Regions from separate parts of the Salinicoccus siamensis genome, predicted to be linked through region 1. Evidence: riboswitches for the same ligand, from Rfam matches in the RefSeq annotation. Region 1 holds a riboswitch; each other region holds the start of a gene.
The links. Region 1 has a riboswitch for S-adenosylmethionine ahead of ACZ5LF_RS09565 (methionine ABC transporter ATP-binding protein). Riboswitches for the same ligand answer to the same signal wherever they lie in the genome.
Positions count from the first base shown of each region.

Region 2: another riboswitch for S-adenosylmethionine. It lies ahead of ACZ5LF_RS10995 (O-acetylhomoserine aminocarboxypropyltransferase/cysteine synthase family protein); the one in region 1 lies ahead of ACZ5LF_RS09565 (methionine ABC transporter ATP-binding protein).
Region 3: another riboswitch for S-adenosylmethionine. It lies ahead of ACZ5LF_RS07065 (methionine ABC transporter ATP-binding protein); the one in region 1 lies ahead of ACZ5LF_RS09565 (methionine ABC transporter ATP-binding protein).
Region 4: another riboswitch for S-adenosylmethionine. It lies ahead of metK (methionine adenosyltransferase); the one in region 1 lies ahead of ACZ5LF_RS09565 (methionine ABC transporter ATP-binding protein).

Region 1 covers NZ_AP043765.1:1,867,530-1,875,568, reverse strand. Annotated here, with positions in the region: gene ACZ5LF_RS09605 (Mur ligase family protein) at 1-263, shown strand, start outside; gene ACZ5LF_RS09600 (DUF488 domain-containing protein) at 296-643, opposite strand; gene aroD (type I 3-dehydroquinate dehydratase) at 777-1,529, shown strand; gene ACZ5LF_RS09590 (thioredoxin family protein) at 1,561-1,878, opposite strand; gene ACZ5LF_RS09585 (Spx/MgsR family RNA polymerase-binding regulatory protein) at 2,006-2,368, shown strand; gene gcvH (glycine cleavage system protein GcvH) at 2,432-2,812, shown strand; gene ACZ5LF_RS09575 (toprim domain-containing protein) at 2,879-3,286, shown strand; gene ACZ5LF_RS09570 (thioredoxin family protein) at 3,237-3,554, shown strand; SAM riboswitch class I at 3,595-3,694, shown strand; gene ACZ5LF_RS09565 (methionine ABC transporter ATP-binding protein) at 3,769-4,791, shown strand; gene ACZ5LF_RS09560 (methionine ABC transporter permease) at 4,788-5,480, shown strand; gene ACZ5LF_RS09555 (MetQ/NlpA family ABC transporter substrate-binding protein) at 5,519-6,397, shown strand; gene ACZ5LF_RS09550 (DUF4870 domain-containing protein) at 6,572-6,907, shown strand; gene sufC (Fe-S cluster assembly ATPase SufC) at 7,126-7,911, shown strand; gene sufD (Fe-S cluster assembly protein SufD) at 7,927-8,039, shown strand, end outside.
Region 2 covers NZ_AP043765.1:2,127,938-2,135,976, forward strand. Annotated here, with positions in the region: gene ACZ5LF_RS10960 (aldehyde dehydrogenase) at 1-778, shown strand, start outside; gene ACZ5LF_RS10965 (MATE family efflux transporter) at 835-2,205, opposite strand; gene ACZ5LF_RS10970 (Na+/H+ antiporter family protein) at 2,263-3,576, opposite strand; gene ACZ5LF_RS10975 (YflT domain-containing protein) at 3,765-4,115, shown strand; gene ACZ5LF_RS10980 (DMT family transporter) at 4,201-4,515, opposite strand; gene ACZ5LF_RS10985 (DMT family transporter) at 4,517-4,852, opposite strand; guanidine-I (ykkC/yxkD leader) riboswitch at 4,898-4,992, opposite strand; gene ACZ5LF_RS10990 (alpha/beta hydrolase) at 5,085-5,831, opposite strand; SAM riboswitch class I at 5,955-6,050, shown strand; gene ACZ5LF_RS10995 (O-acetylhomoserine aminocarboxypropyltransferase/cysteine synthase family protein) at 6,121-7,398, shown strand; gene ACZ5LF_RS11000 (homoserine O-succinyltransferase) at 7,441-8,039, shown strand, end outside.
Region 3 covers NZ_AP043765.1:1,354,814-1,362,852, forward strand. Annotated here, with positions in the region: ribosomal protein L21 leader region at 1-67, opposite strand, end outside; gene mreD (rod shape-determining protein MreD) at 110-628, opposite strand; gene mreC (rod shape-determining protein MreC) at 630-1,478, opposite strand; gene ACZ5LF_RS07050 (aminotransferase class I/II-fold pyridoxal phosphate-dependent enzyme) at 1,753-2,925, opposite strand; gene ACZ5LF_RS07055 (MetQ/NlpA family ABC transporter substrate-binding protein) at 2,922-3,725, opposite strand; gene ACZ5LF_RS07060 (methionine ABC transporter permease) at 3,727-4,386, opposite strand; gene ACZ5LF_RS07065 (methionine ABC transporter ATP-binding protein) at 4,379-5,392, opposite strand; SAM riboswitch class I at 5,456-5,558, opposite strand; gene ACZ5LF_RS07070 (hypothetical protein) at 5,870-6,232, opposite strand; gene radC (RadC family protein) at 6,251-6,928, opposite strand; gene ACZ5LF_RS07080 (prepilin peptidase) at 6,931-7,647, opposite strand; partial or broken gene ACZ5LF_RS07085 (IS30 family transposase) at 7,920-8,039, shown strand, end outside.
Region 4 covers NZ_AP043765.1:855,813-863,851, reverse strand. Annotated here, with positions in the region: gene ACZ5LF_RS04550 (fluoride efflux transporter FluC) at 1-102, shown strand, start outside; gene ACZ5LF_RS04545 (NAD-dependent succinate-semialdehyde dehydrogenase) at 137-1,516, opposite strand; gene ACZ5LF_RS04540 (nuclease-related domain-containing protein) at 1,599-2,507, opposite strand; gene metK (methionine adenosyltransferase) at 2,697-3,890, opposite strand; SAM riboswitch class I at 3,982-4,085, opposite strand; gene pckA (phosphoenolpyruvate carboxykinase (ATP)) at 4,234-5,814, shown strand; gene ACZ5LF_RS04525 (NUDIX domain-containing protein) at 5,887-6,345, opposite strand; gene yidD (membrane protein insertion efficiency factor YidD) at 6,440-6,682, shown strand; gene menE (o-succinylbenzoate--CoA ligase) at 6,727-8,039, opposite strand, start outside.

The DNA of each region.
Region 1 (8,039 bases):
TTATCCTGGCAGCAGAGCAAGTCGGCTACGAAGATGAGGAAACGATTGTCCAGATGATGGAGAGGCACTTGCCGGAAAGCTACAAGGATATGGAAATAATCACCGCGTTCTCAAGGCAGGAAGGTATTGTGCAGGCGATTGAACATGCAGGAGAGGATACCCTGATTCTATTGACAGGGATCAACGAGCCCCAGAATTACCGGGGCGCCATGGTGGCGCATGATGATCGGGAGTTCATTTCAAAATATATCAGCGGGAAGTAGAATAAAAAAAGATAGACCCTCCATTGAAGGGCCTATCGCATATTTTCTACGTATTCCTTGATGACTTCAGCCTGATTGTACTGTGTGTCCTTTGCGCTGTACAGCAGGGTGACATTATGACCATCACTTTCTTCCCGGAGTGTTTCGAGAAGCTCTTTGTGTTCTTTGAGTTCTTTGAAGTAATCTTGCTTGAATGTCTCCCATTTTTCCGGGTCGTGGTTGAACCACTTCCGAAGGTCATTTGAAGGAGCGAGTGATCTGTACCATTCATCATGGTCGAGATCTTCTTTTTTGATGCCCCTTGGCCACACTCCATCGACCAGAATGCGTTTTCCATCCTGGGAGGAAGAATCGTCATACACCCTTTTTGTTTTCAACATGATATCACCTCATTATGATCGTGCCCTTTATTGTATGGGGGCAAACAAATAAAAAATGAAATGGATATATAATTGAAATTTTTATGCATTTTATTTAATGTATAGGTAAATGAAGATAACGTGGGGGATTACTATGAATATTAAAGGTGTAGATATCGGAGCGGGCATGCCGAAGGTGGTTGTATCCTTCTCGGGTAATTCAAAGGAAATGATTGATGAAGAAATGGAAGCGGCAAGGATGAATACCAGTGCATTCGATATCCTTGAAATCAGGAGCGATGCATTTGATGCGTTGAGCCGTGAAGACCATATAGAAATGGTCGAATATATTACGAGCCATATGGCCGGGTATCCGATCATCTATACGTACCGGACATTGAAAGAAGGGGGGAAAGGCCAAAAGACGGCAGCTGAATATGAATCATTGCTTGCTGATGTGATGGAACGTTGCAGCATCGACATGGTGGATATTGAATTTTTCATGTATGAAGACATCATCGATAACCTCGTCGCGCGCGCAAAATCCAAGGAGATAGGCGTCATCCTCAGTCAGCACGATTTTCAGGACACTCCCCACTTTGACGAAATGATGGCAACATATCGAGATATGCTCGAAAGTGGCGGAGACATTTTAAAGCTGGCCTACCAACCGGCCGGGGGGCGTGACGTCCTCAGCATATTGAGTGCCGTCCATGATGCCCGTCAACAGTTTGATTGCCGGGTGGTCGGCATCGCAATGGGGGAGCTTGGAAAGATTACCAGGGTAGCCGGCGGAGTATTCGGTTCATGCCTGACCTACGGTTATATACTTCACAAAGCTGCACCTGGACAAATCCTTGCAGAGGATTTGAAGGAAAACCTTGGGTTGTTTGAGGAAGGTAAATAGAAAAAGTGCCGCAGAAGGGCACTTTACTTGATCATATGTTTGATTTCAGGAATTCCTGGACGGATTCAGGTGACTTGGCATCTGCAGAATGCAGGTGGGCGAGCTTCTTGCCGTTCTGGAAAACGAGCAGGCTCGGAATCCCCATGACATCATTCTCATCCGCAGCTTCGGGCACATCGTCACGATTCAGTTCATACCACTCAACATGGTTGTATTCTTCCAGGATGGGATCGATGAACATGTTCATGCGCGTACAGTCCGGGCACCAGTCTGCGAAAAACTTGATGATGATCTTATCATCACCTTGAATCTTTTGGCTGTAGTCATCATATGCAGTAATCGGCTTCATAATCTTACTCCTTTATATATCGATATGTTTCAGTCTACCATCTTTTTTTATAATATGAAAATATGCCAGACCCCAACATCCATGGAAAACTTGAAGAATCACCTTATAATTAAACTGGAGGAAATTGATGACTATATTATATGGGTATCCAAAATGTACGACTTGCCGTAAGGCCAAAAACTTCCTGAAAGAGAATGACATTCCTTTTGAGGACATCGATATCGTGAAAACCCCTCCATCCGGAGAAGAAATATCAGAGATGGCCAAGAAATCCGGAAGAAGTTTGGATGAATTCTTTAATTCACGTGGAAAAAAGTTCAAGGAACTGGAACTTAAGACACGTCTTGATACTTTATCCGACAATGAGAAGCTTGGCTTGCTGGAAGCTGACGGGCTGCTTATAAAACGACCGTTGCTCTATCGCGAAGAAACCGTACTGCTCGGTTTTAAAGAGGCAGAGTATAGGAGAACCTTTGATACGAATGATTAACCTTGCTTAAATGGCAAAGTATGTGAGAATATATATGTGTATAAGAAAAAGGAGGTTTTTATTGTGGCATCACCAAAAGAATTCAAGTATTCAGAAGATCACGAATGGGTCAAGGTGGAAGATGGCAAGGTAACACTCGGCATCACTGAGTTTGCACAATCAGAACTCGGGGACATCGTATTCGTCGAGCTCCCTGCTGAAGGTGACGATATTACAGTTGGGGAATCATTCGGTAGCGTAGAATCAGTTAAGACCGTATCTGAATTATATGCGCCGGTAAGTGGTACAGTAGTAAAAATAAATGAAGAGCTGGAAGATAGCCCTGAACTCGTCAATGAATCTCCTTATGAAGAGGCCTGGATGCTTGTTGTCGAACTTTCCGACGATTCACAGGTCGATAAGCTGATGGATGCGGATGCTTATGATGAAATGGTGGACGCATAGAATACTTGAACTCTGGACATTGTCCAGAGTTTTTTTAAAATCTATCATGGACCAGAGGTGATGGCTATGCATGTTTCTGATAAGATACTCATTGTAGAGGGAAAAACAGATAAGCACCGCATCGAAGAAGTACTGGTGGAGCCTGTACATATAATATGTACGCATGGTACCATGGGAATCTCCAAATTGGATGAAATCCTGGAAGAATCAAATGGTTCTGAGGTCTATATCCTGACCGATTCAGACAGGGAAGGCAGAAAGATCAGACAGTGGTTCAAAAGGCACATTAGTGAGGGCACGCACGTTTATATAGATTCTAACTATGGTGAAGTGAGCCGGTGTCCCCTCGATTATCTTGCGATGCTGCTCGCCCATCATGGATTTTACGTCGATGAAAGACTGCTCATGAAAGGTAAGTTCGAAAATGAAGAAATCCTCCGAAAAAATCGATATAATCAGCCATATTCAAGCTGAAGACACCTTTATCCTGTACTGCTATGCGCCAATCTGCGCCAATTGCAGGATTGCTGAGAAGATGCTGGATGTAGTAGCGGAGATGAAAAGTTTTTCCTATACAGCAGTGGACCTGAATTATGAAAAGGAATTGATTGAAAAATATCAGATCCGTTCTGCACCCGCACTCCTCCTTTTTAAAAATGGGAAGTTGAAGGAAGAAATCTATGCATTTCAATCCGTCCCCCATTTAACTGAAAAATTAGAAGAATTTTTTGTTGACGCCTAGACCGACTGGTGCTATCATGGTTAACAATCGAATAACAAGACTCTTATCAAGAGTGGTGGAGGGAAGTGCCCTATGAAGCCACGGCAACCGTCATTATGACAAGGTGCTAATTCACTAGATCCTAGGATCGAAGATGAGAGGCTGCGGATGATACCAGAAGCCTACTCATTTTTTGAGTAGGCTTTCTTATTTTTATAGGCAGGAGTGGAGCATGATGATAGATATAAAAAAAGCGACCAAGACATTTAAGACTAAAGCCGCAGATATAAAAGCAGTGGATGAGGTAGATCTGCATGTCCGTCAGGGCGAGATATTTGGGGTGATAGGCTACTCCGGGGCTGGGAAGTCCACACTGATCCGGCTGCTCAACGGTCTGGAACGGCCAACTTCAGGTGACGTGGTGATCAGCGGAGATACCCTTACTTCGATGACACGCCCTGCACTTCGGAAAAAACGCCAGAAAGTTTCTATGATTTTTCAGCATTTCAATCTTCTCTGGTCTAGGACGGTCGCTGAAAACATCAGTTTTCCGCTTGAAATTGCCGGTGTGCCTAAAAAGGAGCGTGAGAAGAGAGTCGCTGAACTGATTGCTCTGGTCGGATTGACGGGACGAGAAGACAATCATCCGAGCCAATTGTCTGGAGGCCAGAAGCAACGGGTGGGGATCGCCCGCGCATTATCCAATCGGCCCGAAGTGTTGCTGTGCGATGAGGCGACAAGCGCGCTCGATCCGGAAACGACCGATGAGGTGTTGGATCTGCTGATCAGGATTCGGGATGAAATGGACTTGACTATTGTTCTGATTACCCATGAAATGCATGTGATCCGTAAAATCTGTGATAGAGGCGCTGTCATGGAGAACGGCAAGGTAGTCGAAACAGGACCGATCATAAAATTGTTCCAGAATCCTGAACATAGCGTGACGAAACGATTTGTCAAAGACGATATCAATGATGAAGAATCAGCACTGTCTTTTGAAGAGGTGAAAGAAATGTTCCCAGCTTCAAAGGTTCTGAAGCTTGGATTTGTCGGGTCCCAGTCCAGGGCGCCGATCGTTTCCCAAGTCATCAAAAAATACAACTTGGACTTGAACATATTGTCTGGCAACATCAAGCGGACCAACAACGAGTCCTACGGGCACCTCTACGTTGCCATAGAAGCGGACGAAGAGAAGTTGGGACTTCTTGGTGAGGAGCTTGCCGAGCACGATGTAACAGTGGAGGTGGAGCAGCAATGATGAATTTTGTGGCAGCATTCCAGGAAATGCTCTCTTTTGAGAATGTCAGGTGGGGGAATGTGTGGACAGCTACACAGGAAACCCTCTATATGACGGTAGTTTCAACCGCGTTCACCTTCATCTTCGGCCTGATGCTAGGCATCATACTCTTCTTGTCATCCAAGAAAGAGCATGCAGCAAGTGCGCCGATCTATGGCGTAACGGCTTTCCTCGTCAATTTGTTCAGGGCCATACCGTTCATCATATTAATCATATTGCTGATACCATTCACTAAAGTGTTGATGGGCACCATCATGGGCTCCCAAGGTGCCTTGCCGGCATTGATCATTGGGGCGTCCCCCTTCTATGCAAGACTTGTGGAAATAGCACTGAAAGAGATTGACAAAGGTGTCATCGAAGCAGCGGAGTCCATGGGGGCAGGCACTTGGACAATCATCAGGAAAGTGCTCCTGCCGGAGTCTCTGCCGGCATTGATATCAGGAATCACAGTCACGGCGATCATGCTGGTCGGGTCCACTGCGATTGCAGGAGTCATCGGAGCCGGCGGGCTGGGCAACCTTGCCTACATGGTCGGTTTCACCAGAAGCCAGAGCGATGTCACTCTGGTCGCAACGATAATAATATTGGCGATCGTTTTTATCATCCAGTTCATTGGAGACTTCACCGCCAAAACTGTGGATAAAAGATAGCCCTCATTATAAATACAATTGGAAAGTAGGAATTGATCATGAAAAAATATCTATTGTTTTTTACCCTGTTGGCATTTGCAGTTCTCCTGACAGCATGCGGTGGTTCCAAAGATGCCGTTTCAGATGACAGCGAGGAAAGTGCAGAGAATGCTGAAACAAGTGAAAACGAAGAAACTGAAGAGGCTGGCGGAAAACTCTCGATAGCCGCTTCTCCCGCCCCACATGCCGAAATTCTTGAAAAGGCAGCCAGCCTGCTTGAATCAGAAGGAATCGAACTTGATATTTCAATCGTCAATGACTACACTACCCCAAACCGTCTTTTAGCGGATGAGGAAGTCGATGCAAACTACTTTCAGCACACACCGTACCTTAAAACGGAAAAAGAATCCCACGATTATGATCTAGAAAGTGCAGGGAATGTCCATATAGAACCTATGGCCGTCTATTCGAAAGACTATGATGCCCTAGAAGACTTACCAGATGGCGCAACCATCCTTGTTTCCAACAACCCGGCTGAAGAGGGACGTTTCCTGTCATTCTTTGTAGATGCAGGATTGATCGAAATCGAAGAAGGCATCGATATCGAAGATGCAACATTTGATGACATCACCAAAAATGAAAAGAATTTCGAATTCAACAACCAGACAGCACCAGAACTGTTGGTTGAAATGTACAATAATAATGAAGCACCCGCAGTAATCATCAATTCGAATTTTGCGCTTGACGGAGGCTTGAATCCAGTGGATGATTCAATCGCCATTGAAGAGGGTGACTCTCCATATGCAAACCTGGTGGCAGTACGTTCAGGGGATGCAGAACGCGATGATATAAAGAAATTGATTAAAGTGCTGCAAGGAGAAGAAATCAAACAATATATTGAAGACAACTATGAAGGAGCAGTGATTCCGGCAGAATAAACACAGACGCGGCAGCATAGACTGTCGTTTTTTTAATTGAGAAAATACCCTGCTCATTTTCAATGGAAAGCTTTTTATGAAGCAGAAACATGTATAAAGCATATGATGTTACATATATTAAGAATAAGGGTAAAAGTATACTGAATAAAATACGCTCTACAGGGAGGGGTAAAAATGAACGGTGAAGAAAAGGGAGTATTCGACAAATCCATCGTCATGGTTTCATTTCTAGTCGCGGCTTTTACAGCAGTAATCGGCCCGATCATCCTATGGGTCCTGAAGAAGGATGAGGATGAAGCGACGGGAGAGGCATTGAGGGTAGTTGCCAACTTCGGTCTTTCATACACGATCTATATGTTTGTAGCCTGGTTGACATCATTCATCCTGATTGGTCTGATCCTAGGCCCTATTTTGACCATCGCATTCTATGTATTCATCGTAATCGGGGCCATTAAAGCAAATGAAGGGGAAATCTACAAGCCGCCATTCACCTTGGACATCATAAAATAGAAGTCGTTCTGCTTATTCCCCACGATCCGCATCGGTCGTGGGGGATATTTTTGCCCATATGCATGTTTGGGAGGGTGCAAAGGTTTAAAGTCGGGTAAGTTTACGTTATAATATAGGAGTATTGGAAAACCCTTGCTAGTCTTTGACTATTAATTGGAATTATTATAAACTAGTAAGGAGAAATAAATTATAAAATAATCTGTTGGAGGGTAATATAAATGGCATCTGTTCTAGAAATCAAGGACCTGCATGTTGAAATCGAAGGTAAGGAAATTCTCAAAGGTGTGGATCTTGTATTGAAGCAAGGTGAAATCCACGCTGTAATGGGGCCAAACGGTACAGGTAAATCCACGCTTGCCCAGGCGATCATGGGCCACCCAAGGTATGAAGTGACTCAAGGCGAGGTACTCCTTGATGGTGAAAACGTACTTGAGATGGAAGTGGACGAACGTGCCCAGGCAGGCCTTTTCCTCGGCATGCAGTATCCATCCGAGATTTCCGGTGTGACCAACTCCGATTTCCTGCGTTCTGCAATCAATGCCCAACGTGAAGAGGGCGATGAAATCAATTTGATGCAGTTCATCAAAAAATTGGACAAAAACATGAACCATCTAGAGATGGACCTGGACATGTCCACACGCTACCTTAACGAAGGTTTCTCCGGCGGTGAGAAAAAACGCAACGAAATCCTTCAGCTCATGATGCTGCAACCGAAATTCGGCATCCTGGATGAAATAGACTCCGGTCTTGATATCGATGCATTGAAGATTGTATCTAAAGGCATCAACGAAATGCGTGGAGAAAACTTCGGTGCTTTGATCATCACACACTATCAGCGCCTATTGAACTACATCGAACCAGATAATGTTCATGTAATGATGCAAGGCCGTATCGTCAAGTCAGGCGGCGCGGAGCTGTCGAAACGTCTTGAGGAAGAGGGTTACGACTGGATCAAGGAAGAACTCGGCATCGAAGATGAAACAATTGCTGCAGACGCAGAATAAGACAGGAGGATGACCATGGCTACTGATTTGAATGAATATGTTATCAATGCTGATGAAGTTCTTTCACGTGCAAAGGAACGCGGTGAGTCTGAACTGCTGATCAGCAAGAAGAAAGAAGCACTCGATAA
Region 2 (8,039 bases), 260 kb from region 1:
AATGGAGAAAGCGTCGCAGCATTTGACACCCGTCACTTTAGAATTGGGAGGGAAATCTCCTGCTATAGTAACTCGGCATGCAGACATCAAATTAGCCGCTAAGCGAATTGTCTGGGGCAAATTCCTAAATGCTGGCCAAACTTGTGTCGCACCAGATTTTGTCTATGTCGATTCGAAAGTAAAAGAACGACTAGTCACCCACATGAAGTATTACACAAGGAAGTTCTATGAAAAAGACTTCAATGAAGGACGTTACATGAGCATTGTAAACAGAAATCATTTCGATAGGATAAAAGAGCTTATGCAGGGTGATATCGTATACGGCGGACGCTCCTTAAGCAACACCCTTGCCATCGAGCCTACCATCATAGATAATGCCGATTTTGATCACCCGGCGATGCAGGAGGAGATATTCGGCCCAATACTCCCTGTCCTTGAATTCAACTCCTTGGATAAAGCGGTATTGGATGTAAGGGACCTCCCCGATCCGTTGGCATTCTATATATTCACTGATAAAAAAACTGAAGCCAAGCATGTAGTACGTGCTGTTCCTTTCGGCGCCGGTGCAATAAACGATACCGTCTTCCATCTGGCCAATCCACACCTCCCGTTTGGAGGACGCGGTAATAGCGGTATGGGAAATTATCATGGCAAATACTCATTCGACACTTTTACACATAAAAAGAGTGTGCTTGATCAGACTACCTGTTTCGACTTCCCATTCAGGTACCCAAGTTCAAAATTGTTCTCAAAATTCATTAAGTATATATGGAAATAAAGGAGGATGCCTAGGCATCCTCCTTTATTTTCTTATCCTCTATTTCAATTGAATACCTATAATCCCTCTTGTAGATGTTCTTGTAATTTCTTCTTCTCAATAAGCCTGAGACGTATATAAAATCCAATAGCTGCACAAGTCAGCCCTGCTATGATTCCAATCCAGAGCCCATAGAACCCAAACGCTGAATATGCGGCAAGAACATATCCTGTAGTCATTCCTATCAACCAATAGGATACGATTGCAATGATCGAGGGCCACACTACATCTTTATAACCCCTCAATATACCTTGAAAAGCTGCCTGCAGAGCATCAGAGAATTGATAGACGATGGCAAAGAGGAATAACGGCATCGTTATCATAACCACATCCGGATCTCTGGTGTACAGGTATGAAATGGGCTCCCTGAACAAGTACAGTACGATGGAAGCCACACCTACCAATCCAAGACTCGAAGCAACCCCCATCGTCCTATAAAGTTTTGCTTCTTCAAACCGTCCTCCACCTGCACTGAAACCAACAACAATAGTCATGCTCATCGAGATGCTGAGGGGCAGCATGAAGAGCATCGTTGTAAAATTCAAGACAATCTGGTTTGCAGCAATGATTTCCGTCGTGAACATGATGCCAATCAGTAACGTCATCATTGAAAAAATGCTCGTTTCTACAAATATAAGTATGCCAATCGGTATACCGACTGCAAGATGATGACCTATAACGCTAAAGTCAGGCAGAGTGAACCGCTTTAAAACTTGAAAATCCTTCAGCTTCTCGACTTTCAAGACCATGCCAGCTGCGATGAATAGTATCAACCAATAAGTAATCGCTGTGGCAACACCTGCCCCTACACCACCAAGTGCCGGTAGTCCAAATTTACCGAATATGAATGCATAGTTGAAGAATACGTTTAACGGCAATGATGTCGCTATAACGTATAGCGATATGCGCGTTAAACCCTGTGCATCAATGAAATTGCGCAGTACACTGAATAGAAATAACGGTAGTACACCAGTAGAAAGGGCCGCAAGGTATTTGTACGCAATATCATGGACTGAAGCATCCAATGACATCAGAACCAACAAGTCATCCAGGAAAAAGAAACCTAATACAGCCACGGAAACAGTCAAAGCACCGGCTATATACATCGCTTGGTTCACTGTGTGATTCACTTCATCTTTCAAACCAGCACCTAACAGTTGTGCAACAATTGCTGTAACGGCTAAAAGAACGCCATTGATCCCGGTGGAAACAGGGGCCCAGAAGCTGGAACCAATTGCCACCCCTGCCAAGTCAGCCACTCCTGCCCTTCCCGACATCATCGTGTCGACCAAGTTCATGGAATATAGTAGCACCTGCGTCATCAGTATCGGCCATAATATCGTGATGAATTGCCGCCACATCTCTCTTTTAGATTCTGTATGATACATAATGTCACTCCTCAACTCTCCATTAATCCACTATTAGAAAAGCAGACACTCTCCAACCTATAGCACCATTCCTGCAACAAATCCGGCAATGAGGACTGGGATATTAAGGAAAACGAAGGTAGGTACACAAGTATCCCATATATGATTGTGCTGGCCATCTGCACTTAAACCTGCTGTCGGACCAAGTGTCGAATCGGAAGCGGGTGAGCCTGCATCTCCGAGAGCACCAGCCGTGCCAATGATTGCAATAATGGCCGTGATCGATAGTCCAAGTTCCATCCCCATCGGAATAAAAATACTTGAGATGATCGGTATTGTAGCAAATGACGATCCTATCCCCATAGTGACGACCAGTCCCACGAGAAGCATTGAAATGACTATCAGAACCTTTTGGTCTTCCAGTGCACCTGCGATGCCATCAACCAACGAATTGACATGTCCGGTTTCTGATATGACAGACGCAAATCCGTTTGCTGCAAGCATTACAATGCCGATATATGCCATCATTTTGATGCCGGATACCAATTCATCATCAAGCTGTTGCCATTTGAACTGGAAAGATAAGAAGAAGACCATTATTCCAGCCAACGCCCCAAATATCATGGAATCGGTCATTATTTGAACGCTGAACGTTATAATGATTGCGATTATCGCAATGGCTATGGTCTTGCCGTTGATTTGTTTAGGCGTGTCGCCACCAATTTCAAGCGTTTTATAATAACGGCGTTTCCTATAGAAGAACAGTGCAACAGCCAGTCCTGCCACGAAGCCAGCCGCGGGTATGATAAGCGCAGGAGCGACTTCGCTAAAAGCAATTTCAACCCCTGCTGATTGGAACCCGGTCACGATGGTATTTTGGAATATCTGTCCAAATCCGATCGGCAGCACAACATAGGGGAAGGTCAATCCGAAAGTCAAAACGACTGCGATGAGACGACGGTCAAATCCAAGTTCATTCATCAGGCTCAGCAAAGGCGGGATTAATATGGGGATAAAGGCAATATGTACCGGAATCAAGTTCTGACTCATTATGGAGATTGCCAATAAGGCAAAAATAATCGATACTTTGGCGACAATCCGTGCTTTTTTGGATTGTTCTTTTTTCAGGATTCTGATGATGAAACCCACCAGCACTTCCGTGATGCCGCTATAGGCGATTAAAGCTGCAAATCCGCCAAGCAATGCATAGCTCAATGCTATTTCTGCACCACCAACGATTCCTTCCGTAAAGATGCTGATAACCTCTCCATACCCCATGCCGGCCACAAGACCACCAGCAAGTGCGCCTATGAAAAGGGCCAGTACCACATTCAATCTAAATAGGCTCAATAATATCATTACCAGTACTGCAATCAGAACTGCGTTCACAATCAGACACCTTCCGTTCTTTGGGAATTATAATATTGTAATACTAAAGAGTGAGCAAAGTTTTGTCAATGCTTGTATATAGCCACGCTTTTGCAAATGTAGCTTAAAATTATGGTAGGAGCCCTTATGTTTAGTTGAATTATCCACCGGGAACTTAATAGGGATTATGTAAATGGATTGGAGGAAATTTCATGAAACCATTCATTAGACTCTATAAAGATCAGGATGTCTTCCAAAAAGCCGTAGACACGCTTATCACTAACAATGTAAATCGCAGTGATATCTATATCCTTTCATATGATTATGATTACACCAAGGAAATTGTCAGCAAAATGGGTATCAACACAGCCGGGGTCATTGAAATGGGAGTCAAAGAAAGTATAAAAGCTGCTTTAGAAGAAAGGGATAAAACCATGAGAAAACAATTCCAGGATTTCGGTTTCAGCGAAGGTGAAGCCGAGCGCTATGCAACTAGTTCCAATGAAGGAGAGACAGTTTTAATCGTGACAAATAACACCGATCTGGAAAAATACCTGGACTGATATGTAGAAGCCGCTTCTATCTAAAAGCGGCCTCTACTACTTCTAACAATCTTCCACAACAGCCCTCTCTAAGCCGGAACTGCTCCTAGGAAATGAGTTTCAACCCTACAACCGCAGAAATAATCAATAGTATGAAAAAGATGCGTCGCCAATCTCTGGACTCCCCGAAGAAGAACATCCCAAGAAGTGCGCCTCCGGAAGCCCCTATTCCCGTCCACACAGCATACGCCACGCCCATCGGCAATGTTTCCAGTGCGATTGCCAGGAAGAAGAAGGATAACCCGAAACATAGGAGTAAGAGGGCCAAGGCAGTGAGCGATTTGTCGTTATGCAATTTATTGATGGAAAGCACACCGCATACTTCAAACATTCCAGCTACTATAAGTGATATCCAAGCCATACTACTCCCCCTGCCTTTCCTTGTCATCTGTTACTATCTTCAAGCCTATTACGCCCACCAATATCAATGAAATCAAAGTGATCTTCAATGGTAAAAAGGGCGCGCCAAACAAGATGATTTCAGAGAGTACAGTCCCAAATGCACCCAGTCCTACGAAAACTGCATAGACTGTACCTACAGGTAGATATTCTCCTGCATTAATCATCAAGTAGAAACTGACAAAAATCGCAATGCCTGTAAACAGCCAATGATACCATGAGGTTGAGTGGGTCAAACCAATCACCCACCCTACTTCAAAAGCACTCGCAATAAATACTTTTATCCATTGTATACTCATCATTTTCCTCCTAATCCGTAAAAAAGCCTGGGAGAGAATAGATTTCTCTCCCAGGCTTTTGTCCCTCCGTGTCATGATCCGCTCATGCGCCATCTCTCGGACCAGTCCCATTGGATGGCGGAACCCTAGATGGCTTTATATGAATTTACTATAAAGTTTAACTGGTTTTCTAGAGATTCTCAAGCACACAATCTTTGGAGTCATTCACACTGTAGCTACATCGTCTACATCTTTAGCGCTTCCACGAGAGACCGTCCACAAATCTGGTAATATCTTCAAAAAGTGTTTCCTCTTCCCGGCTACGTGTCATGAGATGGCTTGTATCTGAATATCCTTTGACATGTTTTTCTTCGATCTGCAATTCATCAAAAATCTGCAGCGCACTATCCCTATATGACTCAGCATCTCTCTCACCGTATTTTACCGCTACGGGCACATCGATTTCCGATAACCGCCCATGTACTTCATCAATCATTGTTTTGAAATCTTTTAGGCCCTCCATAGGCGCTTCTTTGATTTCCTTAACCTTTTCTTCTATCTCTTCATCTGAATGCCCAACGAACTTCATGAAATTGCGCGTGTAATTTATCATTCTTTTATTGATGCCATCATTATCCTTATCCATAGGTACCGACATCGCCACTATTCCTTTTATACCTTCAAGCTCCTCGCCCGCTTTCAAGGAAAGGAGCCCTCCAAGAGAGACCCCAGCAACCGCAATTTCGTCATGACCGTTTTTCTTGAGGTCATCGTAAGCTTCTTCTACATCCTGCCACCAATCTTGAGGGCCCACCTTTGCCATTGCATCAGGACCCGTACCATGTCCTGCCAGACTGGGTGCCGATATTGTGTAGCCTTCATCCTTCAAATGTTCTGCCAAGTTCTTCACATCCCTTACTGTACCCGTAAAAGAATGCAATAGGATGATCGCCCTATAACCACCTTCATGATATATCGGAGCAGGTTTGACAATCTTCATGCTCATTCCCCTTTTCGTTGTTTCATTTTCCTTATTAGATACTTTGCCAAACATCCTTAAAATTTTTTAAAATATTTGACAATTAAATGTTCCCTATAGTATTATAGCTCTTAATTCAATATTCACTTATCAAGAGCGGTGGAGGGATTGGCCCTATGAAGCCCGGCAACCTTTTAGGTAAGGTGCTAAATCCCACAGGCATGTCCTGAAAGATGAGCGACTCAAGAGTCTCCCTTTATCTTTGGGCAGACTCTTTTTTAATTTTAATATATTATCTGGAGGTATGGAAATGTCGAAACACTATCGATTTGAAACAAAACAGTTGCATGCAGGCCAGGAAGTAGATACGGACACCAAATCACGCGCGCTCCCAATCTATCAGACCACTTCTTATGTATTCGATGACACTAAGCACGCGGCCGAACTATTCGGTCTTCAGGATGCCGGCAACATATATACGCGCATCATGAACCCTACGACTGCAGCACTTGAAACACGGGTCTCGGATCTTGAAGGCGGGGTTGGGGGTTTGGCTGTCGCATCAGGCATGGCTGCAATCAACTATGCCATCCAAGGTGTCGCTGGTAACGGAGACCATATCATTTCAACGACCAGCCTGTATGGAGGCACACATACGCTATTCAACCATACCTTCAAGAAATTCGGCATCGAGACAAGTTTTGTTGACACAAAGGATATTGATAACGTTTCACGTAAAATTAAACATAATACAAAAGCGATATTCATTGAAACAATTGGCAATCCTGAGGGCAATATAGAGGATATTGAAGCATTGGCTGAGATTGCTTCAACTCATGGTATTCCTCTCATTGTCGATAACACATTTGCCACACCTTACCTTTGCCGTCCACTTGAGCACGGAGCTAATGTTGTTGTCCATTCTGCCACCAAATTCCTCGGCGGGCATGGCACTTCCATAGGCGGCGTGATTGTGGACGGTGGGAATTTCAATTGGAACAACGGCAAATTCCCAGGTCTTACTGAACCCGATGACTCTTACCATGGGCTTGTTTTTACCGAGGCATTCGGTCCGGCCGCTTACGTGTTCAAACTTCGAACTACATTATTACGCGATACAGGTGCTGCGATATCTCCTTTCAATGCATTTTTACTGGTGCAGGGCATCGAAACATTATCTTTAAGGATGGAAAGACATGTTGAAAATGCAAAAGCCGTAGCAGAATATCTCGAAGATCACGAAAAAGTACAATGGGTGGATTATGTGGGCCTTAAGTCCAGTAAATATAACGCTCTGCAGAAAAAATATCTTCCAAAAGGCGCCTCCGCCATATTTACTTTCGGGGTGGCGGGCGGGTATGAAGCCGGAAAATGTTTCATTGAATCTTTGGAGCTCTTTTCCTTACTCGCTAATGTCGGTGATGCAAAGTCCCTGGTGATCCATCCCGCCTCTACGACACACTCGCAGCTCGACGAATCTGAACAGTTGAAAGGCGGAGTGAGACCTGAGGCCATCCGCGTATCTATAGGCTTGGAACACATCGATGATATCATTGGTGACCTCGAAAAAGCTTTGGATGCGATTTAAATGCCGATAAAAATAATTGAAGGCCTACCTGTCAAGTAACACTTGCACAATGAAAATGTCTATACGATAGAAGAGCATCGTGCACATACTCAAGATATTCGCCCGCTACGCATTCTTATTCTGAATCTGATGCCTAAAAAAGAAGAGACGGAGTTACAGCTTCTCCGTCTCTTGGGCAATACACCACTGCAGGTCGATGTGGATTTCATGCATATGAACAGCCATATCAGTAAGAACACACCCACCAGCCACCTTCAGAAGTATTATCACACATTCGGGGAAATAACTGACAGACAGTATGACGGCATGATTGTGACTGGCGCGCCAGTCGAAAAACTGGATTTTCACGAAGTGGATTATATAGACGAATTGCGCGATATAATGAAGTGGTCTGAAACCCATGTATTCTCAAGATTCTTCATCTGTTGGGGAGCCCAATTCGCATTGAACCATTATTTTGGCATCCAGAAGTTTGTGCTTTCAGCCAAAATATTTGGTGTATTCGACTATGATAACATCAAACCGTACCATCCCTTACTGAGAGGGTTCGATGATGTCTACCGAGTCCCTCAATCTAGGCATGCCCAAATAGATTATAGGGCGGTTCAGCATACAGAGGGGCTTGAGGTATTGACTAGCCA
Region 3 (8,039 bases), 510 kb from region 1:
ATAAGACACGCCATCTGCAGGTGGATGGTAATCGCTTGAACCTGCAACTGAGCGGTTGATGTTTACATTATCACCAACCTCTGCATTATACCAGCAGCAGATGGTGCTGTCAATCCTGTTTGAGGAGTTCTTTCCTGACCCTGGCGACTTTGCGTGCCACGACAAAAACAATCAGAAAGAGCAGCGCATTGATGAGCATGCTCGGCACTGACCTAAGGGCCGTATAATCAAACAATGGCATATCGATCATGCCAAGTACGGAATAGATCGCATATATATATGCATCGTAGAAGAAAATCAACAGCAGTACGACAAATGCCATGGCGACGAAATCTCTATGGAAGACCCGGAAGGCGGTGTGCATGAATACAACGAACGCTACCATCCCGAAGGTGTGTATGCCATAGAGGGACCCTATGTAGATGTCGAGCATCACTCCGAAGACCACCGCCAAAAATATCCCCATCCTTGACCCTACATAGATCGACAGCAGCAATATGAAGATAAGTAAGGTGCGGGGCACAAAATAGACCGCCACTCCAATGATCGATGCCGGACTGAATTCCGCAAAAGTAAAGTCGATGTACATGAATAGGAAGGCACAGAGGAAAATCATAAGTGTTCTCATATCATTCCTCCATTGACTCCGGATTTCTTTTGATGACATGAACAAGGTCGATATCATCCATATTACTGTTCAGCTGCACATAGGCATTTTGACTCAAACCATACTCGTCATTTTCGACTTCAACTATTTTGCCGATGATCAGCCCTTCCGGCAGGCTCCCCACCAGGCCGCTCGTGAAGACTTCATCGCCGCGTTCAAGTCCACTGCGGTTTTTAATGTTCTCAACCACAAGCAGGTTGCGTTCATCATCAAACCTGCGGATATTGCCATATGCTGTTTCGTCTTCGTGGGTTACTTGAACTGAGAGGTTATTGCCTGTTGAGGAGGCCGTCAACATCTCGACATAGCTTGAGTTGCCATTGACCCTGACCACAGTACCGACCAGCCCTTTTGTGGTCATCACAGCCATGCCTTCCTTTATGCCGTCGGATTCCCCTTTATCAATGGTGAAGTTATCCATCCACTGGTCAGGTGACCTTGAAATCACACGGGCATCAACACTTTCGTAGGAGCGTCTGGAACTGACATCCAGAGTTTCCCTCAACTCCTCGTTCTCCGCTTCAAGACCTTCCAGATCTGCCTGCATCTGCGGCAGCATTTCAAGCTGTGCATGTAGTTTCTCGTTCTCTTCAACAGCACTGAAACTGGCGGAGATCTTATTGATGATGCCACCTATGAATCCGACCGGCGCGTCTATGACGACCTGCGAACCTGCTGTCAGATCGCCAGTGAACTGCTCCGCCTTAGTGACGGAATTCCGATCCGTCATCGAGAAACCTATTAGAAGTATTAATACAATAATGCCAAAAAGTATGATCAGCATACGATTACGGTTGAAAAGCCTGTTCACGATCGAGCGCCTCCATTGATTGTTGGTATCTGATTAAAAGAATACCACAATCAAGCACTGCTGATAAAGGATATGTAAATAAAAAGGAGAGGCCCGAGGACCTCTCCATAACAGATAAGATAATAATATATATGATATCTAGAACAGTAAGTATACATGTTCTATCAAAGGCGTTTTAGATGACATAATCATCAATCGCCTATTATGTCATTTTCATTACAATTATTATGTTACATGTTTAATTGTTCGCTTTCAAGGGGATAATGTAGATTATTTAATGTAAAATGTCATTTTTCCATAAATTCTGAAGCGCTTTGAACAGTTCGATCACTTCCTTCAGCTCGACTTCACCTACAGCCAGGGAGATGCGGATGTAATATTTTCCTCGCGAGCCGAATGGAATTCCTGGAGTGACAAGGATGGAACATTCACGGAGCAGGTAGGCCTTAAACGTCTCGCCGTCAAACCCCTCCGGCACGCGGATCCAGCCGAATATCCCCCCTTTAATCGGGTTGATCGGAATACCCATCTCCAGCAATGCTTCTGTAACCAGGCGGCTCCTTTTGGAGAACGTATCCTTCTGGACGGGCAGAATATCCCCAGCATGTCGGAGGGCTGCGGTAGACGCCTCCTGCACCACGCCCCACATGCCTGTTTGGGTATGATCCTGATAAGTGTTGATTGCATTGATCATTTCCTTGTTTCCTACAGCAAAACCTGAGCGGAACCCCGACATGTTGAACCCTTTCGACAAGGAATATATCTCAATCGCACAGTCAAGGCTGCCTTCACTCTGAAGAATACTTGGATGCTTCTCCTCAAATGAAAAAGGGGCGTAGGCAAAATCATGAACTATGCGGGTTCCTGTTCCTTTAAACCGCTCTATCGTGCGATCGAAAAAGGCGCGGTCCGCAACCGCGCCAAGCGGATTAGACGGATAATTCAAGTACATCAGCCGTGCATTGGCCTGCTCCTCGTCATCCAACGCATCGTAGTCGGGCAGATATCCGTTTTCTGCGAGAAGCGGCAGGTCATAGATCACCCCTTTCGCCAACTCGACGCCTGCTGCATAATCCGGATAACCTGGATTGGGCAGGTAGACGCCTTCCCCCGGCTCGATGAACATCATCGGAAACTGCACCAGGGCACTCTTGGTGCCGTACAGTAGCGCGATATTCTCCTCTTCCAGTTCCACCCCGTATCCCCGCTTATAGAAATCGATGATTGCAGCCTTAAATGATTGTTTCCCCCGGAATTGACCATATCGTTGATTTTCCGGCTGATAGAGTGCCTCGGCTGCTCGCTTTAGGATGGGTTCAGGTGTCTCGGCGTCCGGAATGCCGACTGCGAGGTTGATCAGCGGCAGGGGGCCAAATGCTTCCTCTCCGGCCATAGCCGACTTGAAATAGCTGTCAGGGATGCTCGAGAGTAGTTTATTCATCTTCATTCTCCTTCCGGTTTATCAAATCCTTTGAATTGTTCATCTATCGTCTGTTTGAAATGTTCCGACTCGACTGCTTCAATGAGATCTTTTGCCATTTTACTGTCTTTATCTGAAGCATTGACGACAATCTGATTCCTGAAATTCTCATTCATATCTTCAAGTTGCAGCGCATCCGCCAAATCCATACCGCTTGCCAATGCAAAGTTTCCCGGCACGAGTGATAATCCGATCTGATCCACACTTCTCGGTAGCTGCCCTGAATCCTGGTAGACGAATTCCAGATTCTTATTGTTTTTTAATATATCCTTTTCTTCGATCGCAAGTAAATTGGCATCCTCTGCAATTTCAATCAGCCCCGCGTCCATAAGCGTCTGGAACCCCCTCGAAGAATTGACGGGGTCCAAGGGAAGTGCCACTTCGCTGCCATTTTCTATTTCATCCAATGAATCATATTCGCTGGAATAGAGTCCCATAGGCGCAGTCGGCACTTGGATGAGGTTATGGAAATCCGTGCCATTCTCCTTATTGAAGTCAGCCATGAACGATTTATTCTGATAAAGATTCGCATCCAGATCCCCGTTATTTAGAGCATTGTTCGGTTGGATATAATCGGTGTACTCCACGATTTCGACCGTGTAGCCCTGTTCTTCCAGTGCTGGCTTCAATGCAAAGTTCACCATATCGCTGTAGGGGCCGGTGGAAGCGCCGATTGTGATCACTTCCCCCTCCCCTTCGTAGAGCAGCGCGCTGCTGCCTATGATGACAGCAAGTGTTGACAGAAGGAATATCAGTATCCCACGCATATCAATTCCTCTCCTCTCTTTGGCTCAAATAGTCCCCGATTATCTGGATGAGCTGGACAATTATAATCAAAATGATGACAGTGGCAATCATCGTCACAGTATCATAGCGATAGTAGCCATATCGTATCGCAAGATCTCCGATGCCGCCCCCACCGACGACACCTGCTGTGGCGCTGAAGGCGACGATGGTGATGATCGTCAGCGTAATCGCCTGGGTGATTCCCCGCTTCGCTTCCGGGATCAACACATCCGTAATGATCAGCCAGAGTGATGCGCCCCCAGCAATGCTCGCTTCAATCACCCCTTTATCCACGCCATTGAAGCTTGTCTCCACCAGTCTCGCAAATAGCGGCACAGCGGCTAACGAAAGCGCCACACTGGCAAATACCGGCCCGTGGGAGCTGTTTGTCAGCCAAGTCGCAATCGGCATGATCGCTACAATCAATATAATGAAAGGGAAGGACCGGATCACGTTCGTCAGCGCCCCTAAAAACTGATTCAGTGGTTTTATCCTATAGAGCAGCGGATTGGCGGTCACATACAGCAATACACCGAGCGGGAGTCCGAGCAGCACCGCAAAGAATATGGATATCGATACCATGAGAGTCGTTTCGAGTAGTGCCCGGTATAGCAGCGGTGTAATTTCTATCAATCTATCCATATATTTCAGCCCTCTCTATTCCTTTTGAGTCGTCGATGAACTGCTTCAATCTAGTGATCTCTTCCTGTCTGCCTTTGATGTGGAGCATCAGAAATCCAAGAGGCATATCCTGGATATATTCGATGCGGCCATTCAATATGCTTATATCGCAGTCAAAATGACGGTAGAGTTGGTTTACATAGTTCGCTTCCGCATATTCATTCAGGAATTTGATGGTGATCACTTCAGATTCACTGTTCAGTTCAATGTGCGGTGGGATGGTGAAATCATATATATCCTGAACAAATCCTTTCGTCACTTCGTGTTCCGGATGGCTGAAGATCGCGTAGACATCATCCATCTCCACAATCTCTCCTGCCGTCATCACGCCCACACGGTCAGCAATCTCTTTAATGACCTCCATCTCGTGGGTAATCAACACAATGGTGATGCCCAGCTCCTTGTTGATCTTTTTAAGCAGTTTCAGAATTGTTTTTGTCGTATCAGGATCGAGTGCACTTGTCGCTTCATCACACAAAAGCACTTCAGGACCATTGGCTAATGCCCGTGCAATGCCGACACGCTGCTTCTGTCCGCCACTCAAGTTTTTGGGGTAGCTATCCATCTTGTCGGCCAAGCCCACAAGTGCCAGTAACTCTTCGATGCGCGACGACACCTTCTTCTTGTCGTAATTGCTCGCCTTCAACACAAATTCTATGTTCTGGTAGACCGTTTTAGTTTCAATCAGATTGAACTGTTGGAAGATCATGCCGATCTTCTGACGTTTTACACGCAAGTCCCTTCCTGCCAACTTGCCCAAATTGGTACCATTAACATTGATGCTGCCGGTAGTCGGCTGTTCCAACAAATTGATCAGGCGCAACAGAGTACTTTTCCCCGCCCCGCTGAAGCCAATCAGACCGAAGATCTCGCCCTCACGAATGGAGAGCGTCGTCTTTTTCAGAGCTTCTATCCTTTTTCCTTTAACAAAATATTCTTTAGAGACATCGGTAATTTCAATAGCCACGCCACCACATCCTTTTTATATTAAAAACAAAAAGCCATCTGCTAAATGCAAATGGCTTAAAGATATCTATCTGCCAAGCATCCGCTTGTAGGATTTAGCACAGTACCATAACAGCCTGTTGCTGAAGCTTCAAAGGGCCCAATCCCTCCACTTCTCTGGATAAATGTATTTAATTGAATGAATATCACTTTACTCGAGACTATTAGAATTGTCAATATATTAATAATAATAAATCTTTTATTTTTGATTTCTATGGATAATGATAATTTCAAATCAAAAGGGATTTAAAAACAGGGTGATGACATCACCCTGTTTTCCTTATGAATATGATATCTAGATTCTAGATAATACATAGAATCTATCAAAGGATTATGGACCTACCATTATTTAAAAAGTATTGCGCAGTACCATCTCAATAACATCCTTATTATGTAAGACTAAAATCTCTTTCTGCATCATTCGACCACTTTGTTAATATTACCAATTTGAGGTGTAGTAAAGGGTGAATCGATTATAATTTATAAATTTGGCATGGTAAAAATCTGATGCGGCTTGGTTAATATGGTTATGATAAATTTTGTCATATTCGTATGACCCGAAAAATGGTCCTTTATAAACAGGGAGCAATACCTCAGCTTTTTCAGGATTGTATCTAATTTCATTTAATAATATATATAACCTGCTAACGGTTTCTATCTCAATTTCTACTTTCCCACAGTTCTCTAAAGAGAAATTATCTACGAAATAACCCTGAAGAGCGTTAAATTTCCTATAATAACTATATTCTATAAATTCTTTGGTTTCATTATCTTCAAGATATAAATACATATCCAAACCCATTATATCGTTCCCCTCTAGCTATTTAATTACATTCATCTCTTTCAAGCTAATATATTTACCAGATCCAATAATTATGTGATCTAAAAAGTCAACGCCGATCATTTCTCCACATTCATACAAACGTTTTGTAACCTCGATATCTTCTCTCGAAGGCGAAGGATCACCACTAGGATGATTATGTACACATATTATCGCGGCAGCGCTCCTCTTTATCGCTTCTTTATATACCTCCCTAGGATGCACTATCGAAGTATTCAAAGACCCTTTAAACATCGTTTCTTGGTGGATAACCATATTTTTGGTAGATAAATATAAAACTACAAAATGTTCTTGTTGATAATATCTCATTTTTTCCATAAGTAGTTTACTCACATCATCTGGGCTTTTTATGTAAAGATCTTCCTCTAATGAATGTGTATGCATTCTTATTGCTAGTTCAATAACTGCTAATATGGTTATTGCTTTTGCTTCCCCAATACCTTTAATGCTGATTAGTTCCTGATAAGTAAGATCACGCAGTTCACGAACAGATTTCATATCTTTTATGATTCTGTTTGCAATTCCAATACTAGACTCCTCTTTGTGGCCGGTATTGATGATTATCCCAAGCAACTCTTGATTAGTAAGCTTATCAGGACCATAAATCATCAATCTTTCTCTTGGTTTATCCGAAAAGTGCATCTCTTTAATTAACATTCTTATAGGAAGCCTCCAAAATATATAGAATTCAAATCATCATATAACAAAAATGAAAGTATAATAGCCGTAGTAATAAACGGGACCAGAGGGATCTTAGCGGGTAACTTTGTTTTATAGAAATGCAGTATTATTACAAATAACCCTCCAATCAAATAGGTAAGAAGTAAGCTATAAATAAAGAAGTTGACAGGGGTAATCAAAGTGATTACTGTAAACAATTTTATATCGCCATATCCTATTGACTCTGAAAATAAATAAAAGAATAGATGTAAAATTAAAATTATACAAATGTCCTGAAATGGTTCTAAATAATATAGATCTGTTAAAAATAGTCCAGCAACTAAAAATATAAGATTCATGTGATTTGGTATTTTTAAATTTTTTCTATCATAGATTGAAAGCGGCAACAAAATTGTAATCATCAAATAATATAATGTGAGGTCTTTGAGAGAAAGGTTAAAATAAATGGGCAGTAAATAAAGAAGTATTACTAAAATTTCACAGACTATAAAACTGTTATCGATTTTCTCTTTGCAATAGGAACATTTCCCCTTAAGCAAAATAAAACTCATTACCGGAATTAGCTCATAAGGCTTTAAGCTCTGAAAACATAAATCACATCTACTTCTACGATATAAAATCGAAATGTTATCGGATGCAGTTACAGCATATATAAATGATGCGCAGATACCTCCAAGAATAATTATAAAAAACATAGCATCACCTCTTCCTGACACTATATTAGCTTCATAACCTTATTTAGTAAAAACGCAGTAATCACCAATAGACAATAATAAACTGCAAAAAATTAATTTCAGCTTAATAATTATACATGTTTCTTTATTATTCTACCTTCAATACCATTTTCTGTTTAACACAAAATTTTTGATATCGCCGATTGTAAAATTAAGCTAGACACATAGAAAGAGCCACTCGTGATACACTCAAAATGGTTTTCCAACCAAAGAAAACATAGGAGTGATCACGAATGACCGACACCCATTTTAGCACGGATGAACTGGTCATCATAGCATCCTACTTTCATCAGAACATCCCTGTTTCAAAAATCTCCAAACGGGTCTGCCGGGCCCGACAGACGGTCCATAAT
Region 4 (8,039 bases), 1.0 Mb from region 1:
GAACAAAGGCGCTATAAATCTTTCATCGCATATTCGCTTTTGATGTTTACCGTGCCCTTCCTGGCCCTTCTACTCGGCCTTTACGTTTCCTCTCCATCATAAAAAGTCCGCCCCGGCATGGGACGGACTTTTTGCTTTAAACGCGCATGGATGTGATTTTCGTTTCGAGATACGGTTCGATGCCTTCAGGGCCGCCTTCACGCCCCATCCCGCTTTCTTTGAGTCCGCCAAATGGAATCTGTGCTGCACTCGGTTTACCATTGTTCCAGCCCAACACACCGAAATCAAGACCTTCCTGGAGCTTGATGCCATCGCGGTAACTTTCTGTGAAGAAATAAGCTGCCAGACCATACTCGGTATCATTTGCTTTTTCAATGGCTTCATCCAAAGTGGAGAATGTCTGGATTGGCGCCACCGGTCCGAACGTCTCTTCATTCATGATGACCATTTCATCAGTGGCACCGGTGATTACTGTCGGTTCGATGAAGTATCCTTCATCCTTTGAACCCTTACCGCCCGTTAGGATCTTACCACCTTTCTCCTCGGCATCGTTGATGTGTCGCATTACCTTATCGTAGCCATCTTCGTTGATCATCGGTCCTATTGCGACGTCTTCATCAAGACCGTTGCCCATCTTCAGCTTCTTCGAAGCATCTGCAAATTTTTTGCTGAAAGCGTCGGCAATATCTTCATGGACATAGAAGCGGTTGGCACATACGCATGTCTGTCCGGAGTTTCTGAATTTGGAGGCAATCGCCTGCTCGACGGCCATATCAATGTCCGCATCCTTGTGGACGACCAGAGGGGCATGTCCGCCCAATTCCATGGTGATGTTCTTGACTGTTGAGGCAGCACCTTCCATCAATGACTTTCCGACAGCGGTGGAGCCTGTGAATGTTATTTTCATTACTTTATCAGACTCTGTGAAAGCCTCACCGGCATCTTTACCAGAGGCGGTAACGTATTGGACGACACCTTCATCGAATCCTGCTTCCAATGCCAGATCAAGGAATTTCATTGCAGATAATGGGGTTGCACTTGCAGGTTTAACCAGGAAAGTACAGCCAGCTGCAACTGCAGGTGCTGCTTTGCGGGCCATCATCGCAATCGGGAAGTTCCATGGCGTAATGGCAGCGACGACGCCAATCGGCTGTTTGGTCACTACCATGCGCACATCATCTTCGTGCGGTGGTATGGTGCGGCCATATACACGTTTTGCCTCTTCAGCATAATAATCGACATAACTGCGTGCATAGTCGACCTCACCGCGTGATTCCTGTAGCGGCTTACCATTCTCTTTTGTTATCAATTCAGCGATTTCCTCTTTGTGTTCACCTATCAGCTTGGACCACTCTGTAAGTAGTGCACTGCGGTCATGAGGATTCTTTTTCTTGAACTTTTTGAATGTTTCATGCGCTTTTTCAATTTTCTTGTCAATATCTGCTTTACTCTCTTTTTTCACCCTGTCGATTTCCTGACCTGTTGCAGGGTTCAGTACAATGATTTCTTCAGACATAAATGATTGCCTCCCATTAAATAGAATAAAAGCCTTATAAGAAAATTATAAGGCTTTCAGTCCATCAAAACAAAAGTTTCGCTTATGGATTCAGTTGGAATATCGCTTCTGCAATTTCATCCAGGTCTTTAACCGTATACTGGAACCGGCCGTGGAAGACATATTTCATGAAGAAATTCTCAAGTTCCTCCTCGCCCACCAATACTTTTATGGAAGGGTCATTGGAGTAGTTCGCGATGGAATAGTTGCCGTTGTCTTCAGGGTTGAAGTAGATGATCGGCACAACGTCGTACTGGAGCTTGAAGATATTCTTGAGTTTTTCAGCAGAGATTTTAGTTTCTTCGATCGTTTCATTATAATGGTTGACTGCCACATTCTGCTCATTTCCCTTTTCGAATATCAACGTCTGTTCTTTTGCCTTGTCAATATCCAGAAGGTCAAAGAAATGTTCTACATAAGGCAACTGTTCAAAATTCTCTTCATTGACACCATGCAGTATATGCCCACTCCAATATTTGGAGTCGATCAAATAGATGCCCGTCCGCGTAAGTACCAGATGATCGATTTTACGGGTGTTCGTGTAATTGCGTGAAGGCAGATACACATTGGAGAGTATGTACATATCCGTCTCCCTGATCTTTTCATCTGCCACAAGGCGGTCCTTCAGCTGTAGGAGTGACAAATCGGTCAAGTACTCTCCCTTGTCTACGGTAAACTGGCGCAGGCTTGAAAGTTTATTGTTGAGCAATGTCGTTTCTTCGTGATATTTCTCATTGATTGACGACAATTTCTCTTCATGTTCCTGGCGCTCGGCTGCATTATCAGCCTCATATTTTTCGACTAGGGCGTCCTTCTCTTTATCATACTCCTCCTGGAGCGTTTTCACTTTGCCTCTATTCCTGAAATAATAGACCAGGAACGCAATTGCAACGATAAGAAGCAGAATTGCCACCACGATGAATATCGGATTGGTAAAAATATCTGTATTCATGGACTTTCCTCAATTCCTTTCCTGTTTGACTTTCCCGTCTTAATTAAGACTCCGTTCATTATACCGGAAATGATATATCTTTACATGGGAAAAGCGAGCTTTTCAAGGAAAATAATGCATCTGCATATAAATATACCGGATTAGCGTACTTATGTAAGATAGCCCCCTGTTTCTAAGGGAGCTATCCATTTATTTCATCGTGACGCTCTCAAGTTCCGTCTTTATGGCAGTGGCTTTATCAATCTTCTCCCATGGGAATTCCGCGTCGTTACGGCCGAAATGGCCATAGCTCGCCGTCGCTTTATATATCGGGCGCTTTAGGTCGAGCATATCTATGATGCCGTCAGGCGACAAGTTGAATTGCTTCCTTATAACCGCTACGATAGCCGATTCACTATATTCAGATGTTCCAAACGTATCGACTGAAATCGAGACCGGCTCGCTGACCCCTATCGCGTAAGCCAGCTGAATTTCACATTTTGCAGCAACTTTCGCCGCCACGATGTTTTTTGCGATATAGCGAGCAGCATAGGCTGCAGAACGGTCGACTTTAGTCGGGTCTTTACCGCTGAATGCGCCTCCACCATGGCGGGCATATCCTCCGTATGTGTCGACGATGATCTTGCGTCCAGTCAATCCTGCATCACCTTGGGGGCCTCCGATGACGAAACGGCCCGTCGGGTTGATGATATAGCGCGTGTCCGCATCAAGCAGTTCTTCAGGCACAACTTCTCGGATGACGTGGTTGATGAGATCTTCGCGGATCTTTTCCGTCTCCACTTCTTCATGATGTTGTGAGGAGATGACGATGGTATCTATTCTCTTTACATTATTCTCTTCGTCGTACTCCACAGTCACCTGAGTCTTGCCATCCGGCCGCAGATAGTCGATGATCTCTTCCTTCCGCACCTCCGTCAACCGCCTGGCAAGCTGATGTGCCAACGCTATTGGCAGAGGCATGAGCTCTTCTGTCTCATCGCATGCAAAACCAAACATCAGCCCCTGATCGCCTGCCCCTGTTGAAATGGTTGCCGAATCCCGCGTTTCAAAAGCGTCATCAACACCTTGCGCGATATCTTCAGACTGTTCATCAATCCCCGTCAATACCGACATAGTCTTGTAGTCGTAACCGTATTTGGCACGGATGTAACCGATATCTTTGACCGTCTTCCTGACAATTTTAGGGATATCTACATAAGTGTTTGTACTTATCTCTCCAACAATCAGTGCCATACCGGTATTGACCACCGTCTCGCAGGCCACCCTGGCATCTTTATCCCCTTTCAGTATCTCATCAAGTATCGCATCGGAAATCTGGTCTGCAATCTTGTCGGGATGACCTTCAGTAACAGATTCCGAAGTGAAAAGTCTACGCTCTGCCATTAACTTTATCTCCTTTAAGTATATTAGCTATCTCCCACTGCAAAAAAATAGAGCCTTTTTCTCCATAAGACGAGAAAAGGCTCCGCTCTTCCCCTTATCGATCAGAATCACTTCTGCATCCTTTAGCACCTTTCTTCAGTAAAGAGGTTGCTGGGCTTCATCGGGTATGTTCCCTCCACCGGCTCTTGATAAGAGATAACTTACCCTATAATATACTAGATGAGAGGTTTCAAATCAAGCTATTCTTGTTTGATATTTATTATGTCACCTCAATTATGAATGTGTTATACTAATTCATGAAAAGCATCATCTATGTATAATCTATAAAACGGGGGCATAAACAATGGTAAACCATTCCGAGTTAATTCAGAATCTCGTGTCGAAGGATGCGGCACATATCCAACTCTCCACTTCCCAACTTGTTGAAAAATCTTTGGAGAGAGGAGAGGGGAAACTGACCAATACGGGTGCTTTGCGTGCCGAAACCGGGAAATATACCGGCAGAAGTCCTAAGGACCGCTTCATCGTCGAAGATGACACTTCCAGGGACAAGGTTGATTGGGGAGAAGTCAACCAGCCAATTTCCGAAGAGGTATTCAACAACCTTTTTGCGAAAGTCGTCGACTATCTCGATAACAAGGAAGAACTCTTTATCTTCAACGGGCACGCAGGCGCTGATGAGGCAACCAGCCTTGACCTTAGAGTAATAAATGAATACAGCTGGCACAATATGTTTGCCCGCACCATGTTCATCAGACCGGAAACGAAGGAAGAAGCTCTTAACATCAACCCTGAATTCACCATCGTATCCGCCCCGACATTCAAGGCCGACCCTGAAGTCGATGGTACTAAATCGGAAACGTTCATCATCGTTTCCCTTGAAAAAGGCATCGTACTCATCGGGGGGACGGAATACGCTGGTGAAATGAAGAAATCCATCTTCTCCGTCATGAACTATCTGCTCCCGGAACAAGGGATCATGAGCATGCACTGCTCTGCCAACGTCGGTGAGAATAAGGATGTCGCACTGTTCTTCGGCCTTTCGGGCACTGGAAAGACGACCTTGTCTGCAGATGCACAGCGCGAACTGATTGGTGACGATGAGCACGGATGGAATGAAAATGGCGTGTTCAATATCGAAGGTGGCTGCTATGCCAAAACGATCAACCTGTCCGCTGAAAAGGAACCGGAAATCTACCAGGCAATCCGCTTCGGGACGGTTCTGGAAAACGTGGTGGTTGATAAAGACGGCACTCCGGACTATGACGATAACGCGTTGACTGAAAATACTCGTGCAGCCTATCCTCTCGATTACATCGACAATGCACGCATCCCTTCAGTGGCTGGTCACCCGAATACGATCATTTTCCTGACCGCTGATGCATTCGGTGTGTTGCCTCCCATCTCGAAGCTGACTAAATCACAAGCCATGTATCATTTCCTGAGCGGCTTCACTTCCAAGCTTGCAGGCACAGAGCGCGGTGTCACTTCTCCGCAACCTGTCTTCTCTACATGCTTTGGTTCTCCATTCCTGCCGCTTCATGCGACAACTTACGCGAATATGTTGGGTGATCTCATCGATAAGCATAACGTCGATGTCTATCTCGTAAACACCGGCTGGTCCGGAGGGGAATACGGTGTCGGTAAGCGTATGGATCTCAAATATACGCGTTCCATGGTAAGGCGTGCCATCAGTGGAGAGCTTGTCCTCAATGATTTTGAAGAGGATTCCGTCTTTGGATTGAGCATACCAGTTTCAGTGCCAGGTGTGCCGAATGAGATATTGAACCCACGCAATACTTGGGTATCCGAAGAAGCATATGATGAAAAAGCGAAGCAACTGAAGGAATCATTCATCGAGAACTTCAAAAAGTTCGGTAAAGATTCCGAACATATCGCACAAAACGGCGGATTCACAGTGTGATGAATCTGCTTGTGCCATAACAAAAGATCAGGTCGCAGTGCGACCTGATCTTTTGTTTATCATCTGGGATGCTCAACTGAAAAAAACATCAGTTCTGCTCAACTCATATATGAATTGGATGCACGGGTCATCAAGCAGGAAACTCCGCTTTTCTTCCGGCACTGCCTCTATCGAAGGATAGACGACAGGTCCATAAGTCTCCATGTATTCACATTTGAAGAAAAGGTCATCGACGATTCCGAAATAGACTCCTTTTTTGAATGGACGGCTGTCATGTACAGTGTACGCGCCCATATATTTGAGCTCTGAGAGGCTCGCGCCGGTCTCTTCGAACACTTCCCGTTGCAATGCTTCCCGGAGAGTCTCACGGTCTTCCAACTTACCGCCCGGAAATTCGATACCACGGACCTTATGTTCTGTGAACAGATATTTTCCATCCATCTTGCAGATTGCCAGCACATGGTCTGCATCCTCCACACTCTCTGGGTCAAAAGTGACGTTGCGCCCATGATGATCTATAAATTCCAGCATTGCATCCTCTCCAAATCGATTTGAGTCTTAAATTTGATTAAATCCAGTGTACCTTATATTATGGAAGTTATAAATAAAAGAGCGGTGATACTCAATGAAATCAATCCTTCTATCCATGATTCGTTTTTACCAGAAGGCCATCTCCCCGATGTTTCCACCAAGCTGCAGATTCTATCCGACCTGTTCGAACTACAGCATCGACGCCGTGCAGGAACATGGTGCTATAAAAGGCGGGTACCTGGCTGTCAGGCGGATACTTAAATGCCACCCATTCCATGAAGGCGGCTTTGATCCGGTACCTGCAAAAGAGAAAAAAGAAAAAAATAAATCAGCATGACCTTGAAACCCTACCTATGAGGCAGGCTTTGAGGCCATGCTTTTTTATTGCTTGCGGCTTTCACTTTGATCATAAAATTGCTGGTTTTGCCCCCTCGAAACCTTGCCCGTCGAGGTCATTATAATATTTTCAACCACTTTTATGTCTTTCGGTAACTTGTAGCGGGCTAACCTTGCCTTTAGGTGTAAAATCAGAGTCCTCTCATCTATCGTCTCCCCTGGCACTGCTTCTATCATCAGAACGGGTACTTCGCCCCATTCATCATCCTGACGTTTCACTACAGCGGAATTCGCAACTTTTTCATATGCGTTTGCGGCATCTTCTATTTCTTTCGGATAGATGTTCTCCCCACCGCTGATGATCAGGTCTTTACGCCGATCAAGAATATAAAGGTAACCTTCTTCATCCAAATACCCCATATCACCTGTCCTGAAGAACTTTTCAGTGATTTCGATATCTGCGTTCAGGTAATGTCCTATGACAGGGCCGCCCTTGACCAGTATTTCTCCATCGTTGGCATGGTCGATTGCCACTTCCACATTATCCAGTGCCCGCCCTGCAGTGCCTTCCAGGATTTTCGGATCGCCGGGTCCGATCGAGACGATCTGCGAACATGTTTCCGTCATGCCAAAAGAGTTGTAGACCGGGAGGCCTTTTGATAATGCCTCTTTCAATACTTCCCTGGTTACGCCTGCCCCACCGAGCAATACGCCTTCAAGGTTATGGTCAGGAATAGGATGTGCCATCAATCTCTTAAGCATTATCGGAACCATGCTCGTGTGTGTTACGCCATATTCGACAACCTTCTGCCAGATGCGCGCTTCGTCAAACTTGCCGACCAACACCATCGGACATCCTGCGATGACGGAGCGCATAAGGATTGAAAAACCCGATATGTGATAGATCGGATTGACATTCATCCAGATGCTTGCATGCCCATAGCCGAACCGCTGTTCACACCCCTTGGCAGAAGTGAAATGATTCCTGTAGCTTTGGGGTACGGCTTTCGCCCGACCTGTAGTACCTGAGGTGAACATAATGGATAATGTCGTTCCTCCGGTTGGGGGATCGACATTATAACTGAGGGGCTCCAGTTCATATAAATCAGTGAGATCATATAGACGGTGCCCTTCCAGCTCCAAAGGCTTTGTTGTTATGACCGTGTCCACGTCAATGTCGCCAAGCTGTACTGTAATTTCACGTGCTGTCAGCCGAGTATTGATCAGGACGATTTCGATTCCTGCAATCATTGAAGCATGTACTAGAACGACCGCTTCCAGCGTATTACCGATATAAAGCCCCAATCGGTTACGGTCGAGCCTCTTCAGGTGTCTGCTCAGTTTCAAAGCCTCTTTGT